Regions from separate parts of the Streptomyces subrutilus genome, predicted to be linked through region 1. Evidence: riboswitches for the same ligand, from Rfam matches in the RefSeq annotation. Region 1 holds a riboswitch; the other holds the start of a gene.
What was found. Region 1 has a riboswitch for S-adenosylmethionine ahead of CP968_RS23895 (aminotransferase class V-fold PLP-dependent enzyme). Riboswitches for the same ligand answer to the same signal wherever they lie in the genome.

Region 1 (7,519 bases):
CGGTCCGTGGAGACCACGACCACCGGCCGGCCCGGCGGCTCCGCCCGCACCAGCTGGCGGATCAGCTCGTCCGCCGTCACCCCGGCCTTGGAGAACAGCACCCGCACCCCGCGCGGCGGCGCGAGCAGCACCGGGGCCGCGAGCTCCGCCCCGTCGAACACGCAGGTCATCTCCGCGCCGGTCTGCGCGGCCAGCATGGACAGCCCGCCCAGCAGCCGCAGCCGCTGCTTCTCCAGCGGCATCGTCGGGTAGCCCGTCTTCGTCACGTTGTAGCCGTCGATGACCAGATGGGCCTGGGGCAGCGCCAACAACTGGTCCAGCAGCGCCGGATCGGTCTCCGACAGCGCGCGCGCCGCGATGTCCTTGGGCGTCATCCGGCCCGGCTCGACCGCCTCCACGGTCTCCGCCGGCCGCGTGGAGAGGGGCGGCAGCGCCAGCTCGCGGCGCAGCCCCGCCGCCGCGTCCAGCACCGTGTCCAGCAGCAGCCGCAGCCGCATGTCCTCGATGCTGCGCCCCTCGCGCGTGGCCCGGCGCGAGGTCTCCAGCGCCGTCTCCACCTCCGCCAGCCGCGACTTGAGCCGCCGCGACTCGCTCTCGGCGGCGGCCACCCGGGCCGCCGCCTCCGCGCGCGCCCCGTCGACCTCCGCGTTCACCTTGCGCAGGGCCGCCTCGCCGCGCTTGACGTCGCTCAGCGCGCTGCGCAGCTTGCGGTGCAGCGCCTCGGCCTCCTTGCGGACCGCGTCCAGCTCCGCCCGCGTCTGGTCACCGCCGCTGCGCTGCGCCTCCCGCAGCTGGGCCAGCTCCTCGCGCAGCCGCTCCAGCTCCCGCCGGGTCTCCTCGTCCGCCCGCTCGGCGTCGGCGCGCTGCGCCTCCTCGCCCGCGGCGGCCACCAGCTTGACCCACCCGGCCGGCCGCAGCACGTAGGCCGCGGCCGCCACGTCCAGCGGGTCCGCGGCGGCGGGCGGCGCGCCCGACTCCAGGGCGCCGGCCAGGTCGCCCTGCGCCTCGCGCAGCCGCTCGGCCACCCGGCCGCGGAACACGGGGTCGGACTCGACCGCCGCGGCCATCGCGTTGCCCGCGAACTTGGCCCGCCGGGTCGGGGTGAACCGGGCGTACTGGCGCAGCTGCGCCGGGAGGTCCGCGACCGTCAGTCCGCCGAAGGCGTCCGAGACGAGCGCGACGACCCGGCGCCGCACGCCTTCCGGCAGCGGGCGGTCGAGCACCTCGGCGGCGCCGCCGGCCGCGTCGGCCGGTTCAGCGCCGCTTGCTGGCTCCACAATCCGTCACCCCTACCGTGATCTACCTGTGGACGCGCCTCCCTCAGGAGTCCGCGCCCGGCCTGTCCACGAGCTCGATCTGGTCCACCGCGTTGCACCAGCGGCAGCGGACCGACTCGATGGTCTCATTGACCACCTCGCGCTCCTCGACCTTCGGCTCCCCGGCGAGGTCCAGGTGGACGTACTCCACGACCTTCGACGAGCGCGTGACGTCGAATCGCGTGAGGTTGCCGCACAGGGTGCAGCGCCACCGGGTGGTGTCGGTCGGCAGGGGAACCGTCATCGGGCCGCTCTCTCCTTCGTAGCTGTTTCAATTAAAGCGGTCCGAGCGGCCCCGTGCTGCGGCCGCCGGAGCGCAGCTCGTAACCCTACGGCCTGCCACCGGCCCGGGAGGGCCCGCTTGCGTCATGCTCTGTCACATGATCGTAAGGTGGCGGGCCGTACGCGAGGCTGCCCGGGGACCGGTGGTCACCCACGCGCTGATCGCGGGCTGCGGTGTGGTGTTCGTGCTGAGCCCGGCATCCGGGCTGAACCCGGTCTACGGAACCGGCGACCGGCTGCTGGCGGCCGGCACGGCCTACTTCGAACGCTGGGGCGTGGTCCCGGACGAGCTCTTCACGGGCAGCGCCCGGGCCTGGCTGACGCCGCTCACCGCGCTCTTCGTCCACGGCAGCTGGCTGCACCTGCTGGGGAACATGCTCTTCCTGTACGTCTTCGGGGCGCTGGCGGAGGAGCGGATGGGCCGGGGGCCGTTCCTCGTCTTCTACCTGTGCACCGGGTACGCGGCCCTGGCGGCCTACGCGGCCGCCAACCACGACTCCGCCCAGACCCTGGTCGGCGCCTCCGGAGCCATCTCGGCGGTCCTGGGCGCGTTCCTCTACCTGCTCCCCCGGGCCCGGGTGACGAGCCTGTTCCCGTTCCTCTTCTTCCTGCCGCTGCGCTTCCCGGCGTGGATGGTGCTGCTCTTCTGGTTCGCCCTGCAGTGGGTGGCCGCGCAGCGCGCGGAGAGCGGCCCCGGGGTGGCCTACCTGGCGCACCTGGTGGGCTTCTCGCTCGGCTTCCTCTACGCGTGGGTGCGCTACCGGGGTGCGACTAGAGTGAGGCGACCAGCGACGGCCACCGAGGGAGACAGCCAGCCGTGATCACCGCGATCGTGCTCATCAAGACCAGCGTGGACCGCATCCCCGAGATCGCCGAGTCCATCGCCGCGCTGGACAGCGTCAGCGAGGTCTACTCGGTCACCGGCACGTACGACCTCATCGCGCTGGTCCGCGTGGCCCGGCACGAGAACCTGGCGGACATCATCCCGGGCCGCATCAGCAAGATCCCCGGCGTCGAGGCCACGGACACGCACGTCGCGTTCCGCACGTACTCCCAGCACGACCTGGAAGCGGCCTTCGCCATCGGCCTGGACGCCTGACCCCACCGCCGGCGCCTGGTCCGGCCCGCCGGCGGGCCGGACCGGTCAGACGGCCGGACCGTCAGACGGCCGGGACGCAGCGGCCCGCCTCCGTGCGGTACTGCCACTGCGCGCCGTCCGCGACGAGCTCCTTCACCGCGCGGACGAACCGCTCCACGTGCTCGTCGGGGGTGCCCGCGCCGAAGCTCACCCGGATGGCGTTCAGCGAGCGCTCGCCCGGCGCCGCCTCCGGCGCCCCGCACTCACCCGGCTCCTGCGGCTCGCTGCCGAGCAGGGTGCGCACCAGCGGGTGGGCGCAGAACAGCCCGTCGCGGACGCCGATCCCGTACTCGGCGGAGAGGGCGGCGGCGAAGTGCGAGCTGTTCCAGCCGTCCACCACGAACGAGATGACGCCGACGCGCGGCGCGTCGTCCCCGAAGAGGGACAGCACGCGGACCGCCGGGACCTCGGCCAGGCCCGCGCGGACCTTGGCGATGAGGTGGTGCTCACGGGCGACCAGGCTCTCGAACCCGGCCTCCGTCAGGGCCTTGCAGGCGGAGGCGATGGAGTAGACGCCGATCACGTTCGGGGAGCCGGCCTCGTGGCGGGCGGCGGTGGTGTGCCACTCCACGTCCACGCCGCCGTCCTCGCGCCGGGCCACCTTGCGGGAGGCGCCCCCGCCCGCCAGGTACGGCTCGGCCTCCTGGAGCCAGTCGGCCCGCCCGGCCAGGACGCCCGAGCCGAAGGGGGCGTAGAGCTTGTGGCCGGAGAAGGCCACCCAGTCCACGTCGAGCTCCTGCACCGAGACGGGGTGGTGCGGGGCCAGCTGGGCGGCGTCCAGCACGATCCGCGCACCGTGGGCGTGCGCGGCGGCGGCGAGCTCCTTGACCGGCCACAGCTCGCCGGTGACGTTGGAGGCGCCGGTGACGCAGACCAGGGCCGGGCCGTGGGGCTGGCGGTCGGCCAGCGCCCGCTCCAGCGTGGCGACGGCCTCGGCCGGGGTGCGCGGGGCGTTGAGGTAGGTGACCTCGGCGTCCACCCAGGGCAGCAGGGAGGCGTGGTGCTCGGTCTCGAAGACGAAGACCTGGCAGCCGGCCGGCAGGACGGCGGCGAGCAGGTTGAGCGAGTCGGTGGTGGACCGGGTGAAGACGACCTGGTCGGCGGGGCGGCAGTCGAGGAACTCGGCGACCGTGACCCGGCTCTGCTCGAACAGGTCGGTGGAGAGCTGCGAGAGGTAGCCGGCGCCGCGGTGCACGCTGCCGTAGTAGGGGGCGTAGGCGGCCACGTCGTCCCAGACCCGCTGGAGGGCGGGCGCGCTGGCCGCGTAGTCGAGGGCCGCGTAGGTGACCTCGCCGCCGGTGACGAGCGGGACGGTGACGTCCCGGCCGAGGACGGCCAGCGGCTCGGCACAGGCGGGGTCCGCGGCGGGGGCGACGGGAGCGGGCACGGCGGAGGTCTCGGCCGGAGCGGTGGCGGAGGCGGTGGCGGCGTTCAGGGATGCGGACATGGCGGAGTCTCCCGGCAGGCAGGGGTGAATGGCTTCGGTGCGCCCGTACGGGATGCGGCGCTGCGGCCGACCGGGGTACGGGAGGGTCCTCGGAAGGCGCACGGGCGCCGCGGGGGTACACGGAAGTGACCCTGTTCCGAGGGTGGAAGAAGGGGCGGAGTCGCCCTATCGCATTCGCTTGCTCACGAAAAACGCTCCTCGAGAGACCAGGACCCCTGGTGTCGAGGGATCCGCGCTTGCCGTAGACCTCGCTGCCTACGGCCTGGTCATCACCCGGGGCACCCCGCCACGGAAGGAGGGTTGCCGGACAGCAAGCCGGGGCCTAAACGCTGTCACTCGTGACCTGGGAAGCATCCTGCCACATGATCCGCCGCGCGCAAGACCCCGGTCCGCATGGTGGACCGGGGTCGTGGCGCGCAAGGGGCCGGCGCGGTTCAGGCGTTGCTGGCCGCCACCCACCGCTCCAGGGCCGCCAGGGCGGCGCCGGAGTCGACGGCCTGGGCCGCACGGGCGATGCCGGCCGCGAGCTGCTCCTCCAGCGTGCCCGTGCCCGGGTCCAGGGCCACCAGGGCGGCGGCCGAGTTCAGCAGGACGGCGTCGCGCACCGGGCCGCGCTCGCCGGCCAGCAGGCGGCGGGCGACGTCCGCGTTGTACGAGGCGTCCGCGCCGCGCAGTTCCGCCACGTCGACCAGCCCGATCCCCACGTCGCGCGGGTCGAAGGCCTGCTCGGCGACCTTCCCGTCCCGGACCCACCAGACGCGCGAGGTCGCGGTCGTGGTCAGCTCGTCGAGGCCGTCGTCGCCGCGGAAGACCAGCGCGGAGGAGCCGCGCTCGGCGAGCACCCCGGCGACGATGGGGGCCATCCGGGCGTCGGCCACGCCGGTGGCCTGGGCCCGCACCTTCGCCGGGTTGGTGAGCGGGCCGAGGAAGTTGAAGGTGGTGCGGATGCCCAGCTCCTTGCGGGCGGCCGCGACGTGCCGCAGCGCGGGATGGAACCTGACCGCGAAGCAGAAGGTGATCCCGGCCTCCTCCGCGACCTCGGCGACCCGCGCCGGCGTGAGGTCCAGGTTGACGCCGAGCTTCTCCAGGACGTCCGAGGCGCCGCTCGCGGAGGACGCGGCCCGGTTGCCGTGCTTGACGACCTTGGCGCCCGTCCCGGCCACCACGACGGCCGACATCGTGGAGATGTTCACCGTTTTGGCCCCGTCGCCGCCGGTGCCGACGATGTCCACGGTCCGGCCGGGCACCTCGATCAGGTTGGCGTGTTCGTACATGGTCCGCACCAGGCCGTTGATCTCGGCGACGGTCTCGCCCTTGGCCCGCAGGGCGACCGCGAAGCCGGCGATCTGGGCGTCCGTGGCCTCGCCGCGCATGATGCGGTCCATCGCCCAGGCCGTGTCGTCGGCGCGCAGGTCCTGGCCGGTCAGCAGTGCGTCGAGCACGCCCGGCCAGCCACGGGCCGCCGCGCTGTCGCCGCCTGCCGGGGTCACCACGTCCATGGTCCGCTCCTGCGCTAGTGGGCCGCTCCCGTATCCGCCGCCCACGTCGATTGGGGAAGGGGGCAAGCCTATCCAGCCCCGGTTACGGCAAAGAGCCCCGTCCGGACACTGGACGGGGCTCTCGCCGTGGCGACACCAGGACTGACCGGAATCAGCCCCTCAAACGGTCATGCGGTACCGCGGGAGGTCAGTGGTGGCCGTGGCCGCTCTGGATCTCCTTGTACTCCTCCACCGTGGGCTTCGGAATCTGGCTGTCCTCGGCGTAGTACCCCTTGCTGAGCTTGACGCGCAGCTTCTCCAGGGCGCCCACCTTGCGCTCGACACCGTTCTCGTCGACCGTGGGGCCGATCTCGGCCGGCTTGTACTGCTGGTGCGAGGTCAGCTTGTGCAGCTGGCCCTGCGAGAGCGGCTCGTGGATCTCGACGAACTCACCGTGCGGGAGGCGCTTGATGATGCCGGTCTCGCGACCGTGCAGCACCTTGTCGCGGTCCCGGCGCTGCAGGCCGAGGCAGAAGCGCTTCGTGATCACGAAGGCGATGACCGGGCCGACGAAGAAGCCGATCCGGGCGAACCAGGTGATCGAGTTGATCGACAGGTGGAAGTACTGCGCGAACATGTCGTTTCCACCGGCGATCAGCAGGATCACGTACCAGGTGATCCAGGCGACGCCGAAGGCCGTACGGGTCGGGACGTTGCGCGGACGGTCCAGGATGTGGTGCTCGCGGTTGTCCTTGGTGACCCAGGACTCGATGAACGGGTAGACCGCGATCGCCGCCAGGACCAGCGGGAAGATCACCAGCGGGACGAAGACGCCCAGGACCAGCGTGTGGCCCCACAGGTTGATCTCCCAGCCGGGCATGGCGCGGATCAGGCCCTCGGAGAAGCCCATGTACCAGTCGGGCTGCGCACCGGTGGACACGTGGTCCGGGCGGTACGGGCCGAGCGCCCAGATCGGGTTGATCGACGCGAGGCCCGCGATGGCCGCGATCACGCCGAAGACCAGGAAGAAGAAGCCTCCGGCCTTCGCCATGTAGACGGGCAGCAGCGGCATGCCGACGACGTTGTTGTTCGTCTTGCCGGGGCCCGCGAACTGGGTGTGCTTGTGGTAGAAGACCAGGATCAGGTGGGCTACCAGCAGGCCCATCATGATGCCGGGCAGCAGCAGGATGTGCACCGAGTAGAACCGCGCGACGAAGTCGCCGCCCGGGAACTCCCCGCCGAACAGGAACATCGACAGGTACGTGCCGACGACCGGGACGGACAGGATGGCGCCCTGCATGAAGCGGACGCCGGTGCCCGAGAGCAGGTCGTCCGGCAGCGAGTAGCCGGTGAAGCCGGTGAACATGCCGAGGACCAGCAGCAGGAAGCCGAAGACCCAGTTGATCTCGCGGGGCTTGCGGAACGCACCGGTGAAGAAGACGCGCATCATGTGCACGAGCATCGCCGCGACGAAGATCAGCGCGGCCCAGTGGTGGATCTGGCGGATCAGCAGGCCGCCGCGGACCTCGAAGCTGATGTTCAGCGTCGACGCGAAGGCCTCGGACATCATGACGCCCTGCATCGGGACGTACGAGCCGTGGTACTCCACCTCGTTCATGCTGGGGTGGAAGAACAGCGTCAGGTACACACCCGTGAGGATGATGATGATGAAGCTGTAGAGGCAGATCTCGCCCAGCATGAAGGACCAGTGGTCCGGGAAGATCTTGCGCATGTTGGCCTTGGCCAACCCGTAGATGCCCAGGCGGCCGTCCGCCCAGTCGGCTACGCGCTCGCCGGCGGGCGCTTTGCGCGCCGGCTTGGTGTCAGTGGCAGTGCTCATCCGCGCTCCCAGAATGCA
Region 2 (7,519 bases), 1.2 Mb from region 1:
CGGCGATCCCGTTCTCGGCGTCGACGATGCCGGGGACGGCGACGCCGGCGGCCGAGGCGGCCTGTCCGAAGCGGTCCCGGCCGGTGCGCAGCAGCTCGGCGGCGAAGTCCTGGATCGTCTCGACGACGGCGTCGGGACCCCGCTCGCGGCCGGTGGCGCGGCGCGCTTCGTGGAGCAGGGTGCCGTCGGCGGCGACCAGGGCGGCCTTCATCCCGGTGCCGCCCACATCGAGGGCGATGACGTGTTTCACGGGTTTCACAGGTGACAGTCTCGCGTGCTGGACGTGGAAAGGTCTAGTCCATTGGGCGGGATTGTTGAGTGGCCATACAAATCCGGGCCCTTGGTCCGGATACGAAGCGGACACGGACCGGACACGGACCCGCGTCCCGGGTGTGGAACAGCCGCCAAAGTGGTGTAGACCTTACGTGGATCGTACGGACAACAAGGGGTGGACCGAGAACTGTGAAGCGCCGTTACCTGAGCCTGGCCGCCACCGGCGCCGCACTGTGCCTGACCGCCGTCGCCCTCACGGGCTGCGGGACGCTCGCCGGGAACAACGAGGTGACCCTCCGGGTCGTGGCGGCCGACTACGGGGACAATCCGCAGAACTCCTCCACCGGCTACTGGAAGGACCTGGCCGCCGCGTTCGAGAAGGACCACCCCGGCGTCAAGGTCGAGGTCAGCGTCTACTCCTGGTCGGAGGTCGACGCCAAGGTCGCCGAGATGGTCAAGGCCGGCAAGGCGCCCGACATCGCGCAGATCGGCGCCTACGCCGACTACGCGGCCGCCGGCAAGCTCTACACCGCGGACGAGCTGCTCTCCGTCCAGACCGAGGCCGACTTCCTGGCGCCCCTCGCGGACGCGGGCAAGGTCAAGCGGATCCAGTACGGGCTGCCCTTCGTCGCCAGCACCCGGCTGCTCTTCTACAACGAGAAGCTGCTCGCCGACGCCGGCGTCATCCCCAAGGACGGCAAGACGCCCTGGCAGCCGAAGAACTGGGCGGAGCTGGAGGCGGCCTCGAAGAAGCTCAGGACCGCCGGCGTGAAGACCCCCTTCGCCGTGCCGCTGGGCCGCGAGGAGGCCCAGGCCGAGACGATGATGTGGATGCTGGCGGGCGGTGGCGGCTACACCGACAACGAAGAGGCCTACGCCATCGACTCGGCCGACAACATCAAGACCCTGGAGTTCCTGCGCGACAAGCTCGTCGGCCAGGGCCTGACCGGGCCCGTCGAGCCCTCCAAGCTGGACCGCCAAGCCGCCTTCGACGCCTTCACCCGCGGCGAGGTCGGCATGCTCAACGGGCACCCGACGCTCGTCAAGCAGGCCGAGGAGAAGGGCGTCGAGTTCGGCATGGTCGCCCTGCCCAGCGCCGACGGCACCGAGCACCCGGCCATGGGCGTCGCCGACTGGGTGATGGCCTTCAAGAACGGGCACCGCAAGGAGTCCGGCGCGTTCCTCGACACCCTGTTCGACGCGAAGAACGTGACCGCCTTCACCAACAAGTACGACCTGCTGCCGGCCACCACCAGCGGCTACCGGGCGATGGAGGCGGGCACGAACGGCTCCGCCCCGGAGCTCAAGACCTTCCTGCTCGCGCTGCCGAACTCGCGCCTCTACCCGGTGGGCAAGAAGTCCTGGGCCGGCGTGAGCGAGGACGTCAAGCAGAAGATCGGCAAGAGCGTGCAGCCGGGCGGCCGGCCGGCCGAGGTCCTGGAGGAGATCGCCACGGGCGCCCGGGCCGCCGAACCGCGCTGACCGGGCGCGGCCGCCCGGCCCCCGGGCGGCCGGCCGCGTGTCGGCGGCCGGCGTTAACCTGGCCGTATGACGGACGAGGGGCAGCTGACGGCCACCGAGGCCGCCGTGCTCGCGTACGAGGCGCGCACCTGGCCCGGGCCCGGTGCCAAGGAGCGGGCGGTGCGCGAGGGCCTGGGCATGACCCCCGTCCGCTACTACCAGCTGCTCAACGCCCTCATGGACGACCCCCGCGCCCTGGCCCACGCACCGGGCACGGTCAACCGCCTGCGGCGCATCCGCGAGGCCCAGCGCGCGCGCCGCTGACGTCCGCCGCCACCCGCGGGACCCGCACCGCGCCGTAGCCGTCGCCCGGCGGGGCCGTTAGGGTCGTTCCCATGGGGACCCGTCCGCACGACCTGCCGATACCCGTCACCGCCGCGGGACGCGAAGGGCTCGACGCCCTGCTGCGCGCACCCCGCCGCTCCGTGGTCGCCCTCGACTTCGACGGCACCCTCGCCGACATCGTCCCGGACCCCGACCAGGCCAGGGCCCACCCCGGAGCCGTGCCCGCGCTCGCCGCACTGGCCCCGGAGGTCGCCTCGGTCGCCGTGGTCACCGGCCGCCCGGCGGGCGTCGCCGTCCGCTACGGCGGCTTCGCCGGGGTCCCGGGCCTCGAACACCTGGTGGTCCTCGGCCACTACGGCGCAGAGCGCTGGGACGCCGTCACCGGAAGCGTCCACGCCCCCGCCGAGCACCCCGGGGTGGCCGCGCTGCGGGCCGAGCTGCCCGGGTTCCTGGAGTCGATCGGCGCCTGGCGCGGCACCTGGATCGAGGAGAAGGGGCGGGCGCTCGCCGTCCACACGCGACGCGCCGCCGACCCCGCGGCCGCCTTCGAGGCCCTGCGCGAACCGCTGGCCGAGCTCGCCGCACGGCACGGGCTGATGGTGGAACCGGGCCGCGCGGTCCTGGAGCTGCGGCCCCCGGGCATGGACAAGGGCGTCGCCCTGACCGGCTTCCTGGAGGAGGCCGGCGCCGAGGCGGTCCTCTACGCGGGCGACGACCTCGGCGACCTCGCGGCCTACTCCGCCGTGGAGAAGCGCCGGGCCGACGGCCTGCCGGGGCTGCTGGTGTGCAGCGGCTCCGCCGAGGTGCCGGAGCTCGCCGCGCGTGCCGACATCGTCCTGGCCGGGCCCGCGGAGGTCGTCGCCCTCCTGGCCGCCCTGGCCGCGGCCCTCCGGCCGGCCTGACCGCCCCCGGCCCCCACCGGGGCCTGGACGGGGCCCGTCAGGGGTGCAGGGCGTCCAGCTGGGCGCGGAACCAGCGGGCCGGGGGCAGGGCCGTGGCGGCCGCCGCCAGCCGCTTCGTGCGCTCCGCGCGCTCCGACGCGGGCATCGACAGGGCCTCGTGCAGGGCCCGCGCCGTCTGCGTGACGTCGAACGCGTTCACCGTCAGCGCGTCCTTCGCGAGCTCCTCGTACGCCCCCGCCCCGGTGGACAGCACCAGCGCGCAGCCCGCCTCGGAGACCACCGGGATCTCCTTCGCCACCAGGTTCATCCCGTCCCGCACCGGGTTCACCAGCGCCACGTCCGCCAGCCGGTACGCCGCCAGCGAGCGCGTGAAGTCGTCCTTCACCGACACCAGCACCGGCTCCCAGTCCTCCGTGCCGAACTCCGCGTTGATCTCCGCGGCCAGCTCGGCCACCGCCGCCGTGTACTCCCGGTAGACCTTCAGGTCCTGCCGCGAGGGGTACGCGGACGCCAGGTGCACCACCCGGCCCCGCCACTGCGGCCGGGTGGTGAGCAGCTCCCGGTAGGCCAGCAGCCCGCGCAGGATGTTCTTCGACAGCTCCGTGCGGTCCACCCGCACGATCGCCCTGCGGTCGCCGATCTCCGCCCGCAGCCCGGCCAGCCTGTCGTCGACCTCCGGCCGGTGCGCCAGCGCGCGCAGCTCGTCCGCGTCCACGCCCAGCGGGTACACCGCCACGTCGGTCCGGGTGTGCCGCACCGGGCCGGCCGGGCTCTTGCGCACGTACCGCCCGCCGTCCGCGCCCGCCGCGGAGCACGGCTCGGCGACGCCGTGCCCGTCGTCCCGGCGTGCGCCGGCCAGGAAGCTGTCCGCCCAGGCCGAGGTGTGGAAGCCCAGCCGGTCCGCCCCGAGCATCCCCCACACGAGCTGCCCGCGGACGTCGTCCGGGAGCATGTCCAGGAACTCGGGGGCCGCCCACGGCGTGTGCGTGAAGTGCCCGATCCGCAGGTCCGGCCGCAGCTCGCGCAGCTGTCCGGGCACCAGCGCCAGGTGGTAGTCCTGCACGAGGACGCGGGCGCCCTCGGCGGCCTCCTCGGCCAGGGCCCGGGCGAAGGCCAGGTTGTAGGCGACGTACGAGTCCCACCGGCGCCGGAACCGCGCGTCGAAGACCGGCTCGCGCGGGACGTCGTACAGGTGGTGGTGGGTGAACCAGAGCACCGAGTTCGCGATGCCGTTGTACGCGTCGTCGTACACGTCGGGATCGATGTCCAGCATCCGGACGCCCGGCTCCGAGACGCCCCGGCGCACCGCCTCCCGGTCCGCCTCCGACAGCGCCGCACAGATCCAGACCGCGTCCGGCTGCTCCGCGAGCGCCGAGGAGAGGCCGGAGACGAGACCGCCGCCGCCGCGCCGGGCGGTGAGGCCGCCGTCGTCGGCGAGCACGTACGAGAGGGGGCCGCGGTTGGCGGCGACGAGTACCTGAGAAGCCATGTCGCCAACCTAGCCCCGCCCGCACTCGCTCAAACGTGTGGACGGCTCACGCCACCCGGCGCACGGCGTACTCCTCGACCCCGGCCATCGGCGGCCGCTCCTCGGTGTCCACCGGGTACGTGCGCGGCACGAACCCGTCCGGACCGCGCTCGAACTGGGTGAGCTCCGGCCGCACCAGGTGCCCGCGCGAGAGCCGCACCTGGGCCGTCCGGTAGATCGCCGCCGCCATCCGGCCCAGTGCCTGGCCGTCCTGGTGGCGGTGGCGCCGTACACCCACGTCCACCTGGGCCAGCGCGTCCAGCCCGACCGTGTGCAGCGCGTCCACGAGCAGGCCCAGCTCCACGCCGTACCCGACGGGGAAGGGCAGCCGCTCCAGCAGCGAGCGGCGCACGGCGTACTCGCCGCCGAGCGGCTGCACGAAACCGGCCAGCTGCGGCCAGTGCAGGTTGAGCAGGGGCCGGGCCACCAGCTCGGTCACCCGGCCGCCCTGGCCGGCCGGGCGGCCCGCGTCCGGGCCGTCGAACTCCGGACCCAGCGGGCGGTCGTACATGGCCTTGACGAACTGCACGTCCGGGTCGGTCAGCAGCGGGCCGACGATGCCGGAGACGAAGGCGGAGGAGAAGTCCCGCAGGTCGGCGTCGACGAAGCAGACCACGTCCCCGCTGGTGGCGAGCAGCGAGCGCCACAGCACCTCGCCCTTGCCGGGCAGCGCCGGGACGCGCGGCAGGATCTCGTCGCGGTGCACGACCCGCGCCCCGGCCTTCGCCGCCACCTCCGCCGTACGATCACTCGAACCCGAGTCGACGACGAGCAGCTCGTCGACCAGCGGCAGCGGCGGCTCCTCGATCAGCTCCCGCCGGATCACCCCGACGATCTCCCCGACCGTCGCCTCCTCGTCGAGGGCGGGCAGCACCACGCTGACCGTGGTCCCGGCCGCCCGTTTCCGTTCGAGCAGCTGGTCGAGCGGTCGGTCGGCGGCGGCCCAGGAGCGGTCGCCCAGCCAGCGCTCCACCTCTTCCAGCACTCTCGGCACTCCCTGCTTCGTCCGTGGTTTGGACGGTTATGTGATCCATCTCGCGCTTCGGACGGCTGTCTCAACCCCCCGGGCCTTCGGTTACAGTCTTGAACAACGCGAAGGCCCACCGCATGCCGGGGGCCCCGCGCACAAACGCCCGGACGTGCCATGGAGCGCGCGGCCGGTGCCATACCGCTCATCCAGAGGGGCAGAGGGACACGGCCCGTTGAAGCCCCGGCAACCCTCCAGTCGGTTCTCGCGATGCGTTTCACGCACATTCCGCGAGGTCCCCGACTAGGGAAGGTGCCAATTCCGTCTCATGGCGAAGTGCGCCATGGGGAAGATGAGGAGAAAGGGCCTCGCCATCATGGCTGCACAGACTGATCCCACCTCTGTCGATCTCGGACCTGCCACCGGCCTTTCCTGTCGCGAGTGCGGTACCCGCTTCGAGCTCGGACCCGTCTTCGCGTGCGTCGAGTGCTTCGGACCGCTGGAAGTGGCCTACGACCTCCCCACCGGCGACCCCGAGGCGCTGCGCGCCGCGATCGAGGCCGGCCCGAACAACATCTGGCGCTACGCGCCGCTGCTGCCCGTCCCCGCCGACGTGGCCTCCAAGCCGAGCCTGAACCCCGGCTTCACCAAGCTGGTCGACGCGGCCAACCTGGCCAAGGAGCTCGGCGTCACCGGCAAGCTCTACGTCAAGGACGACTCCGGCAACCCGACGCACTCCTTCAAGGACCGCGTCGTGGCCATCGCCGTCGAGGCGGCCCGCGCCTTCGGCTTCACCACCCTGTCCTGCTCCTCCACCGGCAACCTGGCCGGGGCCGTCGGCGCCGCGGCCGCCCGGGCCGGCTTCCGCTCCTGCGTGTTCATCCCGCACGACCTGGAGCAGGGCAAGGTCGTCATGGCCGGGATCTACGGCGGCGACCTCGTCGGCATCGAGGGCAACTACGACGACGTCAACCGCTTCTGCTCCGAGCTCATCGGCGACCCGCTGGGCGAGGGCTGGGGCTTCGTCAACGTCAACCTGCGCCCGTACTACGGCGAGGGCTCCAAGACCCTGGCGTACGAGATCTGCGAGCAGCTCGGCTGGCAGCTGCCCGACCAGATCGTGATCCCGATCGCGTCCGGCTCGCAGCTGACGAAGATCGACAAGGGTCTGCAGGAGCTGATCAGGCTCGGCCTGGTCGAGGACCGGCCGTACAAGATCTTCGGCGCGCAGGCCGAGGGCTGCTCCCCGGTGTCGACCGCCTTCAAGGCCGGGCACGAGGTGGTCCGCCCGCAGAAGCCGAACACCATCGCCAAGTCGCTGGCCATCGGCAACCCGGCGGACGGCCCGTACGTCCTGGACATCGCGCGGCGCACCGGCGGCTTCGTCGAGGACGTCGACGACGAGCAGGTCGTCGAGGCCATCAAGCTCCTGGCGCAGACCGAGGGCATCTTCGCCGAGACCGCGGGCGGCGTGACCGTCGGCGTGACGAAGAAGCTGATCGAGAACGGGCAGCTCGACCCGACGCTCACCACGGTCGTCCTGAACACCGGCGACGGCCTCAAGACCCTGGAGGCGGTGGCCGCGGACAGCGGGCAGACCGCCACCATCCGCCCCAGCCTGGACGCCTTCCGCGCCGCCGGCCTGGCCTGACCCTCCCCGACCGACACCCGGAAAGGCGGTAGCGCCGTGAGCGTCAACGTCCGCATCCCCACCATCCTGCGCACCTACACCGGCGGCCGGGCGGAGGTCCCCGCCGAGGGCGCGACCCTGGCCGAGGTCATCGCGTCGCTGGAGGACAGCCACCCCGGCATCGCCGCGCGCGTCCTGGACGACGAGGGCAGGCTGCGCCGGTTCGTGAACGTCTACGTCAACGACGACGACGTGCGCTTCGAGGGCGGGCTGCAGGCGGCGACGCCCGACGGCGCCGGCGTCTCGATCATCCCGGCCGTCGCGGGCGGCTGATCGCCGCACGGTCGCAGCGCACGCACGCGATTGCCCTCTCCGCCCAAAAGCGGAGGGGGCAATTCTGCTTGATTGGGCGC

Region 2: it holds a riboswitch for S-adenosylmethionine, as region 1 does, so the genes downstream of both, thrC (threonine synthase) here and CP968_RS23895 (aminotransferase class V-fold PLP-dependent enzyme) in region 1, are expected to answer to the same signal.

Annotation. Positions count from the first base shown of each region.
Region 1 covers NZ_CP023701.1:5,397,409-5,404,927, reverse strand. Annotated here, with positions in the region: gene CP968_RS23915 (NYN domain-containing protein) at 1-1,280, opposite strand, end outside; gene CP968_RS23910 (hypothetical protein) at 1,321-1,560, opposite strand; gene CP968_RS23905 (rhomboid family intramembrane serine protease) at 1,685-2,419, shown strand; gene CP968_RS23900 (Lrp/AsnC family transcriptional regulator) at 2,416-2,697, shown strand; gene CP968_RS23895 (aminotransferase class V-fold PLP-dependent enzyme) at 2,759-4,183, opposite strand; SAM riboswitch class IV at 4,411-4,527, opposite strand; gene trpD (anthranilate phosphoribosyltransferase) at 4,618-5,682, opposite strand; gene qcrB (cytochrome bc1 complex cytochrome b subunit) at 5,870-7,501, opposite strand; gene qcrA (cytochrome bc1 complex Rieske iron-sulfur subunit) at 7,498-7,519, opposite strand, start outside.
Region 2 covers NZ_CP023701.1:4,221,681-4,229,199, forward strand. Annotated here, with positions in the region: gene CP968_RS18595 (ROK family protein) at 1-250, opposite strand, end outside; gene CP968_RS18600 (ABC transporter substrate-binding protein) at 463-1,755, shown strand; gene CP968_RS18605 (DUF3263 domain-containing protein) at 1,822-2,058, shown strand; gene otsB (trehalose-phosphatase) at 2,130-2,981, shown strand; gene CP968_RS18615 (alpha,alpha-trehalose-phosphate synthase (UDP-forming)) at 3,019-4,470, opposite strand; gene CP968_RS18620 (glucosyl-3-phosphoglycerate synthase) at 4,517-5,494, opposite strand; SAM riboswitch class I at 5,679-5,835, shown strand; gene thrC (threonine synthase) at 5,829-7,127, shown strand; gene CP968_RS18630 (MoaD/ThiS family protein) at 7,164-7,439, shown strand.